Regions from separate parts of the Pseudomonas sp. NPDC089554 genome, predicted to be linked through region 2. Evidence: riboswitches for the same ligand, from Rfam matches in the RefSeq annotation. Region 2 holds a riboswitch; each other region holds the start of a gene.

Region 1 (3,262 bases), on a different contig from region 2:
TGCGTGCGGTTCTCGGCGAACAGGGCGAAGGTGTGGGTGGTGGAGAGGGTTTGCGGGCGCAGCACCGACTGGCTCTGGAACCAACCTGGGGCCGGGCTCCACGGGTCGATGTAGTCGCCGCCGACATCGATGTAGGGCGAGTTGTTGTCGACGTTGAAGCGGATCTTGTTGTATTCGGCACCCACCACGGTTCTGCTGGCCATGCCGAACAGCGCGTGGTCGAAGGTGAAGCTCTGGCGGTCGCCGATCTGCTCCTGGTTGTGCTTGATCTCCAGGAAGCTTTCCCGGGCCAGTTGCTCGCGGCTTGGGTCCCAGCTGTAGTCTTCGGCGTTGCGCCAGTGGCGACGGCTCTTGATGTAGTACAGCTGGTTGCTGGCGCTGACGCTGTCGCTCAGGGTCCAGTCGGTGTTGAAGCGGGTCCATTCGTCGTGGTAGCGCTGCACGTCGTTCTGGATGTTGTAGTTCTTCTTGCGCAGGCTGTCGCGGTAATGGCCGTTGATCAGTGGCGTGCCGAAGTAGTTGGCCGGCTCCAGGTCACCGCGTTCATGGGCGAAGGTGAAGCTCAGGTCGTCGGTGGCGTCGAAGCGCAGCGCGGCGCTCAGGGCCAGGCTGCGTGAGTCGGTGCGGTCGACCCAGCCGTTGGCTTCCTGCTTGTTGAGGGTGACGCGGTAGCTCAGACGCTCGCTCAGGCTGCCGCCACTGTCCAGGCCCAGTTGCTGGCGGTCCCAGGAGCCGTAGCCCAGGCGCAGGTGGTTGCGGATCTCACCGGCAAAGGGCTTTTTCGGGATCACGTTGATCACCGCACCCGTGGCGCCTTCGCCGTAGAGCACCGAGGCCGGGCCGCGGATCACGTCGATACGCTCGACCATCCACGGGTCGACCGGGAAGGTCTGGGTGCCGGCACCGGTGTACAGGCGCGCGCCGTCGAACAGGGTCATCACCGAGGTGTGGCCGGTGAAGCCGCGGGCGGAGAGGGCGGTGTTGCCGTTGCCGGGGGTGCCGATGGAGGTAATGCCGGGGGAGCGGGTCACGGCGTCCTGTACGGTGACGTTGTTGCGCTGCTGGATTTGCTCGGCGGTGATGCTGCTGGTGCTGGCCGGGGTTTCCAGGGCGCTGAGGTTCAGGCGCGAGCCGGCCTTGGTCGGGGTGGCCAGGTCGACCTTCTGCTCGTCGAGGGTATCGGTGATGGCGGTCGAGGGCAGGGCCAGGACGCCCTTGCCAGGCTCTTCGGCCAGGGCCGGGAGCGAGACGGCGAGGCACGCCGCCAGGGTATGAAGCTTGTAGGTACGGGACATGTCGTTCCACTGTTGCAGGACGGAATGGATCCCGGTGGAAACAACGCAAAGACGAGCAACCACGCACGCAGGCGCGCACGCGAACACCGGCCTGCGCCCGCCCACCGCGGGTTTGCCAACTTGGGTTTGTGCGAAAAGTCGCCGAGCAGCGATCCTGCAAGGCGAAAACAGGCGAGGAACGGTCGGAGTCGCGCTCGACTTGACTGGTTGTCAATGAGCATTCCGAGCCTGTTTTCAACGCAGCAGGATCGCTGCGCAGGCACTTTTCGTACAAAGCCGAAGCTTCAGGCCGGTCTCCGGGCTTACGAGGGTCATGAAGCCTTCACCTTCCCATGCTTGCGCACAGTGGTGTGTCGAAGGGTTCGCTCGCTTACCGTTGCGGGGGCAGCGCCGGACTGGTCATGAAGACGCACCGGCTTCCCGTTTCACCCTGCGCACGGCGGCGCAGGACACCTGAAACTGGCGCGCATATGACCATCGAACAGGTGGGTAGTCAATCGTTTGAATAGGTAAAAGGAATGCAGATGGGGCGAGTGATGGCTTATCGCCCACGTCGGCGCGATACCCGCGCCTCGATATTCTTGCGCCCGATCAGCAGTGGCGGTTTTTCAACCACCGGCTCATCGGCCAGCCACTTGTACATCACCAGGCAGTCCACCAACCCCAGGCGGGCATGGCGATACGCCTTGGGCAGGCGCCCGACCGTCTCGAAGCCGAGCTTGCTCCACAGCGCCACCGCCGCTTCGTTGCTGGCCACCACCGAGTTGAACTGCAAGGCCAGGAAGCCTTCCTGGCGCGCCAGCTTCTGCGAGTGCTCGCACATCAGCCGCGCCACGCCGCGCCCGCGCGCCGCCTCGCAGACCATGTAGCCGCAGTTGCCGACATGGGCGCCGGGGCCAGCGGCATTGGCCTTGAGGTAGTAGCTGCCGAGCAGCTCGCCATCTTGCTCGGCCACCAGCGTGTGCAACGGCAGCTCCAGCCACAGCTGGCGCGCCTGCTCGAGGTTCAGGTCGGGGTCGTAGGCGTAGGTTTCACGGGCCTGGGCAATGGCCTGGAAGGTTGGCCAGAAGCGCTCGAAGTCGTCCATGGCCATGGGGCGAATGTGAATCATGCGGGTACCTGTGCGGGGAGGGCGCCAGTCTGGGTGTTGCGCCGCCACCGTGCAAGGCTGGCGGCGCCAGGGCATTCACGCGTCGGGCTTGCCCACGGCATCCAGCACTCGTGCCGAATAGACCAGCGCGGCACCGGCGTTCACGGCAATCGCCACGCCCAGCGCCTCGGCGATTTCCTCGCGGGTGGCGCCATGCTTGACGGCTTGTTTGGAATGCACCGCGATGCAGCCGTCGCAGCGGGTGGTAACAGCCACTGCCAGGGAGATAAGTTCGCGGGTCTTGGCGTCGAGGTGGTTGGTCTTGGCGCCGGCGCCGCTGGCGGTTGCATAGCCAGCGACGGTGTCGGGGGAGAGGTGCTTGAGGTCGCCGATACCGGCCATCAGCTGCTTACGGTAGGCGTCCCAGTCCATCATGCTCATTGTCTTCACCTGGTCAGGTTGGTAGGAGCGCCCAGGCTACACGAAGATTCAGATATAGATGAACACCAGCACCAAGCCAGCCACCACGGCCCACTTTTCCAGGTAGTAGCGGGTGCGGTTGCGTTTCTTCATCGCCTTGCCGCGTTCGCGGATCTTGTAGATGCGGGTGAACAGGCGGTTGATGCCGCCGGTTTTGTCGTTGGCGTCGTTCGGCGCTGCAGCGGCGGCCATCACGTTGCGGCTGAACCAGCGGTTGAAGGCGGTGGCCCAACGGTACTTGAGCGGGCGTTCGATGTCGCAGAACAGGATGATGCGGTTGTGCTCGGTGGTGTTGGCGGCGTAGTGGATGTAGGTCTCGTCGAACACCACCGCCTCGCCGTCGCGCCAGGCGTACTTCTCGCCGTCCACATTGATGTAGCAGCCATCATCGTTAGGT
Region 2 (3,262 bases):
GCTGCAACAGGAAGTCACGCTTCTGCTGCCAACTGGTGGGGCCGTAGTCGACGATCACGATCACCTCGGGGTCGCGCTCTACCACGCTTTCCCAGCCAACCTGGGTCCAGCTGGCCGCCACGTCGGCCATCACATTGTCGCCACCGGCCGTGGCGATCAGCGCCTGCGGCATGCCCAGGCGCCCGGAGGTGGTGGGGCGGTCTTCACCGCTGTCGTAGAGGAACACTCGTGGCCGCTCGGCGGTCTTGGCCAGCGCCTTACTCACCTGCTCGACCCGCTGGCGTAGTTGGGCGACCAGCGCCTGCGCGCGTTCGCGCACGTCGAAGATGCGCCCGAGGTTGTCCAGGTCACGGTACAGATCCTCGAGGCTTGCCGAACGTTGCGGCATGATCCACGAACAGGATTCGCTCAGTTCGTACACCGGGATGTCGAACGGCGCCAGGGTCTGCGGCGTGACCGGCCCGCCAATACGCATGCCGTAGTTCCAGCCGGCGAACAGCAGGTCGGCGTTCACCTCCAGCAGGTTCTCCACCGAGGCATAACGCGGGGCGATTTCCGGCAGGCCCTCCAAGGCCTTGCGCAGCGCCGGGTCTAGGGTCTTCCAGCCGCTGATACCGCTGTAGCCGACCATGTGCTCGCGCAGGCCCAGGGCCAGGAGCATGCCAGTGAGGTTGATGTCGTGGCTGACCGCGCGGGTCGGCGCCTGGGTGAAGGTGACGTCGCGTTCGCAACTGCGCACGGTCAGCGGGTAGTTGCTGGCCTGAGCGGCGAGGGGCAGGGCGGCCATCAGGGCCAGGCAGGGGAGCAGGGCTTTCATGCGGGGGTGATCCAGGTAATGCGTGGGTGGGAGGCCAGCGGGTGGCGGTCGACCAGCGCCTGCACGCCGAACACCTCGGCCAGGCAGTGTTCGGTCAGCACCTGGTGCGGCGTGCCGTGGGCGACGATGCGCCCGGCGTCGATGACGTACAGGCGGTCGCAGAAGGCCGCCGCCAGGTTCAGGTCGTGGAAGCTGGCCAGCAGGCTCAGGCCGGTGCCGCGCAGTTGTTGCAGCAGCGCGAGCTGGAAACGTGGGTCGAGGTGGTTGGTCGGCTCGTCGAGAATCAGCAGCTGGGGTTGCTGCACCAGCGCCCGGGCCAGCAGCACCCGTTGCTTCTCGCCGCCAGACAGACGTGTGAAAGCCTGGTCGGCCAGGGTGTCCAGTTGCAGTCGGGCCAGGGTGCTATCGACCAGGCCTGGCTCGCGGTCGCCTTCCAGCCACCCCAGGTGTGGCGTGCGGCCCATGGCCACGACATCGCGCACGCTCAGGCCGAAGTCTTCGGGAAACTCTTGCAGCATCACTGCAATGCGCTGGGCAGCCCAGCGCGGTGGGCGCTGCCAGATATCTTCGCCAGCGAGTGCCACGCGCCCCTGGTGCGGGCGGTTGAAGCGGTAGGCGCAGCGCAGCAGGCTGGTCTTGCCACTGCCGTTGGGGCCGATCAGGCCGACGAATTCGCCAGCGCCGACGGCAAGGTCGATGCCTTCGAGCAGCGTTGCCTGGCCCGGGCCGGGTGCCCAGTGCAGGTCTTCGATGCGCAAAGTAAGGGAGGACATGGCGTTGCGACCGTTGCAAGGTGAGTTCGACCCGAACGGAGGACGCGCTGGAGGGCTCGATGGCAAGGGTATGCCGCGAACACCGGCCCGCGCCCGCCCACCGCGGGAGTTGCCAATTGCTGTACCAGGCCGGTCTCCGGGCTTGCGAGGGGCATGAGGCATTCACCTTCCCATGCCGGCTGGCACAGTGGTGTATCGAATGCATCGCTCGCTTACCGTTGCGGGGGCAGCGCCGGACTACTCGCAAGGCGAGGCACCGGCTTCCCGTTTAATCCCCTGCACGGCGGCAGGGGACACCTGGAACAAGGGGCGCATCTGAGCATTTATGGGGGAAAGCGTCAACCGGAGTGGCCCTCGACGCATTCAAACCTTACGTTCGACCAACCCGGCCAGTACCGTCTCTAGTGCAGTGCTGCCCCGGCGCGGTGTACCTGCGAAGTCGATCCAACCCTGGTTGAAGCCGTCGAGCATTTGCATGCGCGGTAGCGGGTTATGCATGCCCTGGTCGCGAAACAACTGTTCCCAGGCCTGACGCGGCACGGCTTGGGCCTTCACCTCGCGACCCAGCAGGCGGCCTAGGGTACTGGCCAGCTCCAGCGGGGTGATGCGCTGCGGGCCTTCCAGTTCGATCACGCGCACGCCGTGCCAGTCTTCTTGCAACAATGCCGCTGCCGTGCGGCCGATATCGGCCGTGGCGACCATTGACACCGGTTTGTCCAGCGGTTGCAGGAAGCTGTGCAGTACGCCTTCGTCACGGGCCGGGGCGATATCCCACAGGCTGTTTTCCATGAACCAGCCAGCGCGCAGGAATGTCACCGGTATCGGCAACTGCCCCAGCTGGCGTTCCATCTCGCCGAGTTGCGACAGCAGGTTGGGCTGGTCGGCCTGGGCGCCGATGGTCGACAGGCACACAACCTTGCGGGGAGCGCAGGTACGCAATGCTGCGTGCAGGTTGGCAATGATGGCACGGGTTTCAGGGTAGTCGGGGCTAGGGTCGAAGTTCGGTGGCAACAGCACGAAAACACCCTCGGCACCGGAAAATGCCTGGATCAGAGCGGGGCGGTCATGCATGTCGGCAATCGCTACGCGGCAGCCTTCCGCCAGCCAGGACTCGCCCTTGGCAGCATCGCGCACCACGGCGCGCACCTCCTTGCCTGCGGCGAGCAGGTTGCGAGCGACGGTGCTGGCGACTTGGCCGGTGATACCAGTGATGACGTACATAGAGGGGCTCCGATTGAGCGCGGCGCAGTGCCGCGATGAGAGCCAGTGTGTGGTGCAGCAATTGATTAATCGATAACATCACTGTCATTTAATAAATGACATAACGGCATAAATATGGGCTTTGATGAACGCAGCCTCAACGGCATGAGCGTATTCGTGGCCATTGCCGACAGCGGCAGCTTTGCGGCTGCCGGCGATGTCATGGACATGTCGCAACCAGGGATCAGCCGCGCACTGGCACGGTTGGAAAAGCGACTGGGTATTCGTCTGTTCGACCGCACCACGCGTTCGGTCACGCTGACTGATGAAGGCCGACGCCTGTACGAACAGGTAGTGCCGTTGCTGGCAGCGCTGGATGAGGCGGCTACCTCGGTGACCGCAGGGGCGCAGGTTGTGCGTGGGCGCCTGCGGGTCAATGTCGACCCGTTCTTCGCTCGCCTGATGCTAGGGC
Region 3 (3,262 bases), on a different contig from region 2:
CCCTTGACCGTAATAAGCTCGGGGTCGCCGGGCCCGGCGCCGATGAAATAGACCGTCATGGCAAATCCTTGAAAAGCGGGAGGATAGGGCGATTATTCGCGACTGGCGATAGCCAGGGTAGCGGGTCCGAGTACTTGGCGGTCGACCCTTAGACGGGCCTGCGGGTGCTCGGATTGCGCCAACGCCAGGGCCGAGCTCTCGGCAACCCCCCAGCAACCGGTGTGCTCGAAGGCTGTGCTGGAGCGGTGACTGAGCTGGGGAGCCAGCGGCAGCAGGTGTTCGGCAGTGAATACCACCAGCGGTAGGGCAAGCCGTTCGGCCAGTTGCAGCAGGCCAGGTTCGTGCGCCTTGCTGTCGATGCTGGCGATGCCGCGCAGGGCCGAAAGGGGCAGTTGGTGCGCCGCGAGGGTTTGGCGTAGCAGGTTGTCCAGTGCTTCGACCGGACAGCCGCTGCGACAACCAAAGCCGGCATACAGCGCCGGCACTCTGGCGTGTTGGCTCATCAGGCGTGGCTTGCGCGACGATACAGCCAGGCGCTGAGCAGGCCCAGGGCAACCCAGAAGGCTGCGTTGGTCAGCCACGAGGCGATCACGAACTGTGACTCGAGCGCCTCGGGCGCGAGGCTTTCATGCACTTCTGGCTGTGGTGCGCCGATCAGGTGCGGGACCACCAGCAGCACGACGCCGGCGACCTTGAACAGCCAGTGCCTGGCGAACACCAGCAGGGCCAGGCCGGCGGCGGTGGCGGCGGCGGTGCCGACCCACCAGGTCTGGCGTTGGCCCAGGTCGGCGGCGGCGGTACCGGGCAGCTCCGGTGGCAACCCGAGGGTCGGCGCCAGGCAGAATACTGCGAAACCGGCCAGGCCCCAGAGTGCGCCGGTGCTGACCCGGCCGGGCTCGCGCAGGCTGTACAGGGCGGCGAGGATCAGGGCGAAGCCTACGGCGACGACCAGGTTGCCGCCGGTGGTGGAGAGGATGCGCTGCCAGCCGTCTTCCGGCGACCAAGCCTCTTCGCTGTGCTCGTGGGTGTGGGCGGCCGTTGCTTCGCCCGCATGGTCATGCTGTTCGGTAGCGGGGCCTGCGCTTTCGTAGGTTTCTGCCTGAAGAATCAGCGGGGCGACCCAGAAGCTTTGCAGCAGGGTCAGCAACAGGGCGGCGAGCAGGCCGCTGAAGCCGGCGGTGCGGGCGATTCGCGAGATCATGGGCGGGCTACTCAGTGGCAGGGGAAGGCGGCGCTGTGGCGGGTGTCGTGGGCGGCGTTGTGCACGGCCTCGATATGCGAGAAACCGGCGAAGTAGACCAGGCACAGGCCCAGCAGGCTGGCGCCGATGGCCACTACGAGGCGCTGGCTGAGGCTGACGGGGGTGGCGATGCTGTGTTTGGCGCTGGTGATGGGCATGACGCTTTCCTCTGCTTTTTTAGCAGCGGACAAGCGCGGCGCGCCCGGGCGTGGTTGGCCCAGGGGAATGCGACAGCGCCCGCCCTCCGCGGGGTGATCATTGAGCGTTGGGCCGGTCTCCGGGCTTGCGAGGTGGGGGTGGGGTCCCTGATGGCGTCACCTTCCCATGCCTTGGCGGGGGCACAGTGGTTCAGACGCTTCACTCGCTTACCGTTGCGGGGGCAGCACCGGAGTTGTCGGGCCCTGGGTGGGGCCTGCGACGCACCGGTTTCCCGTTTCACCCCCTGATTGGGGGCACCCGAACGCAATGTGCTAGCAAATCATGAGGAAATATTTCAGTCAATTCTAATCAATGGATTGGGATTGGGATTGGGATTGGGGCGCGGGCGTTGGGTGAATATCCATTTGCTTTGGTGGCGCTCATTCACCTTTTCGCCCTTACGGCGACTTACTTTTTTTCTTGGAAAAAAGTAAGCAAAAACCGCTTGCTCCCCCATACGGCCCTACGCTGTGCTCCGGGTTCCCTCGCTCCGGCGTCTTACGGGCCTTCGCGGCCTACGACTTGCTTCGCAAGTCTACATCTCGCGACTTCGGCTACGCCGAAGGGCGCTGCGCGCCAGGGCCCTCCAGACGCCTCCGCTCGGCCTTCTGGAAGTCGCGAAGATCAAGATCAAGATCAAGATCAAGATCAAGATCAAGATCAAGATCAAGATCAAGATCAAGATCAAAAGCCAAAGCCAAAGCCAAAGCCAAAGCTAAAGCTAAAGCCGGGCAGGGGCGGGCTGGGGCGTGTGGTGCATAAATAAAGCCACTCGCCATCCCACGGTTGACCACCCGCCAACCACTGCGTAGCCTTGCCAGTTCGAGGTTCTCCGGCGCCAGCCGGAGCTAAGACGGGAACGCGGTACAAGCCGCGGCTGCCCCCGCAACTGTAAGCATCCAAAGGGCCGACATAGCCACTGCGTATCACGCGGGAAGGCGTCGTCCGACTGGCCACAGGCCGGTAGGGTGCAAGCCAGGAGACCTGCCTCGTAACGTTTTCGACTTTCAACCGGGCGGGGTGATCCGGTGACGAACGTGCCCGGCCAGCAGCGTCCGTGGCTATCGTCCTGCATGCCCGCGCCACTGCTGCCAAGGGCATCGCGACATGAAAACACTGGCCAAACTCCCCGTCACCATCGTTACCGGCTTCCTCGGCTCAGGTAAGACCACCCTGCTGCGTCACATGCTCGACAACGCCCAAGGCCGTCGCATCGCGGTGATCGTCAACGAATTCGGCGAGCTGGGTATCGACGGCGAAATCCTCAAGCAATGCAGCATCGGTTGTACCGAAGAAGAAGCCAACGGCCGCGTCTATGAACTGGCCAATGGCTGCCTGTGCTGCACCGTGCAGGAAGAGTTCTTCCCGGTCATGCGCGAACTGGTCGCACGCCGTGGCGACCTCGACCACATCCTCATCGAAACCAGCGGCCTGGCCCTGCCCAAACCCCTGGTGCAAGCTTTCCAGTGGCCGGAAATCCGCAACGCCTGCACTGTCGATGCCGTCATTACCGTGGTCGACAGCCCCGCGGTCGCCGCCGGCACCTTCGCCGCTTACCCCGACCAGGTCGACGCCCAGCGCAAGCTCGACCCCAACCTCGACCACGAATCCCCCCTGCACGAACTGTTCGCCGACCAGCTGGCCAGCGCCGACCTGGTCGTATTGAACAAGGCCGACCTGATCGACGCCGCAGGCCTTGCCAAGGTCCGTGCCGAGGTGGCCGAGGAACTGCCGCCTGCGGTCAAGGTGATCGAGGCCAGCAGCGGCCGCTTGCCGCTGGACGTGTTGCTGGGTATCGGTGCCGAGTCCGAGGTGCACATCGAT

The links. A riboswitch is a leader RNA that binds a small molecule or an ion and turns the genes downstream of it on or off. The one in region 2 is predicted to bind cobalamin.
Region 1: another riboswitch for cobalamin. It lies ahead of ACQKPE_RS06455 (TonB-dependent receptor); the one in region 2 lies ahead of ACQKPE_RS08580 (ABC transporter ATP-binding protein).
Region 3: another riboswitch for cobalamin. It lies ahead of ACQKPE_RS02490 (CbtB domain-containing protein); the one in region 2 lies ahead of ACQKPE_RS08580 (ABC transporter ATP-binding protein).

Annotation. Positions count from the first base shown of each region.
Region 1 covers NZ_JBNNVR010000013.1:42,105-45,366, forward strand. The annotation lists gene ACQKPE_RS06455 (TonB-dependent receptor) at 1-1,295, opposite strand, end outside; cobalamin riboswitch at 1,566-1,767, opposite strand; gene ACQKPE_RS06460 (N-acetyltransferase family protein) at 1,837-2,406, opposite strand; gene ACQKPE_RS06465 (carboxymuconolactone decarboxylase family protein) at 2,482-2,826, opposite strand; gene lpxO (lipid A hydroxylase LpxO) at 2,875-3,262, opposite strand, start outside.
Region 2 covers NZ_JBNNVR010000019.1:36,529-39,790, reverse strand. The annotation lists gene ACQKPE_RS08585 (ABC transporter substrate-binding protein) at 1-817, opposite strand, end outside; gene ACQKPE_RS08580 (ABC transporter ATP-binding protein) at 814-1,590, opposite strand; cobalamin riboswitch at 1,701-1,906, opposite strand; gene ACQKPE_RS08575 (NmrA family NAD(P)-binding protein) at 1,954-2,811, opposite strand; gene ACQKPE_RS08570 (LysR substrate-binding domain-containing protein) at 2,926-3,262, shown strand, end outside.
Region 3 covers NZ_JBNNVR010000004.1:40,109-43,370, forward strand. The annotation lists gene cobM (precorrin-4 C(11)-methyltransferase) at 1-59, opposite strand, end outside; gene ACQKPE_RS02480 (cobalamin biosynthesis protein) at 93-485, opposite strand; gene ACQKPE_RS02485 (CbtA family protein) at 503-1,201, opposite strand; gene ACQKPE_RS02490 (CbtB domain-containing protein) at 1,213-1,398, opposite strand; cobalamin riboswitch at 1,491-1,715, opposite strand; gene ACQKPE_RS02495 (hypothetical protein) at 1,993-2,217, opposite strand; cobalamin riboswitch at 2,247-2,444, shown strand; gene cobW (cobalamin biosynthesis protein CobW) at 2,546-3,262, shown strand, end outside.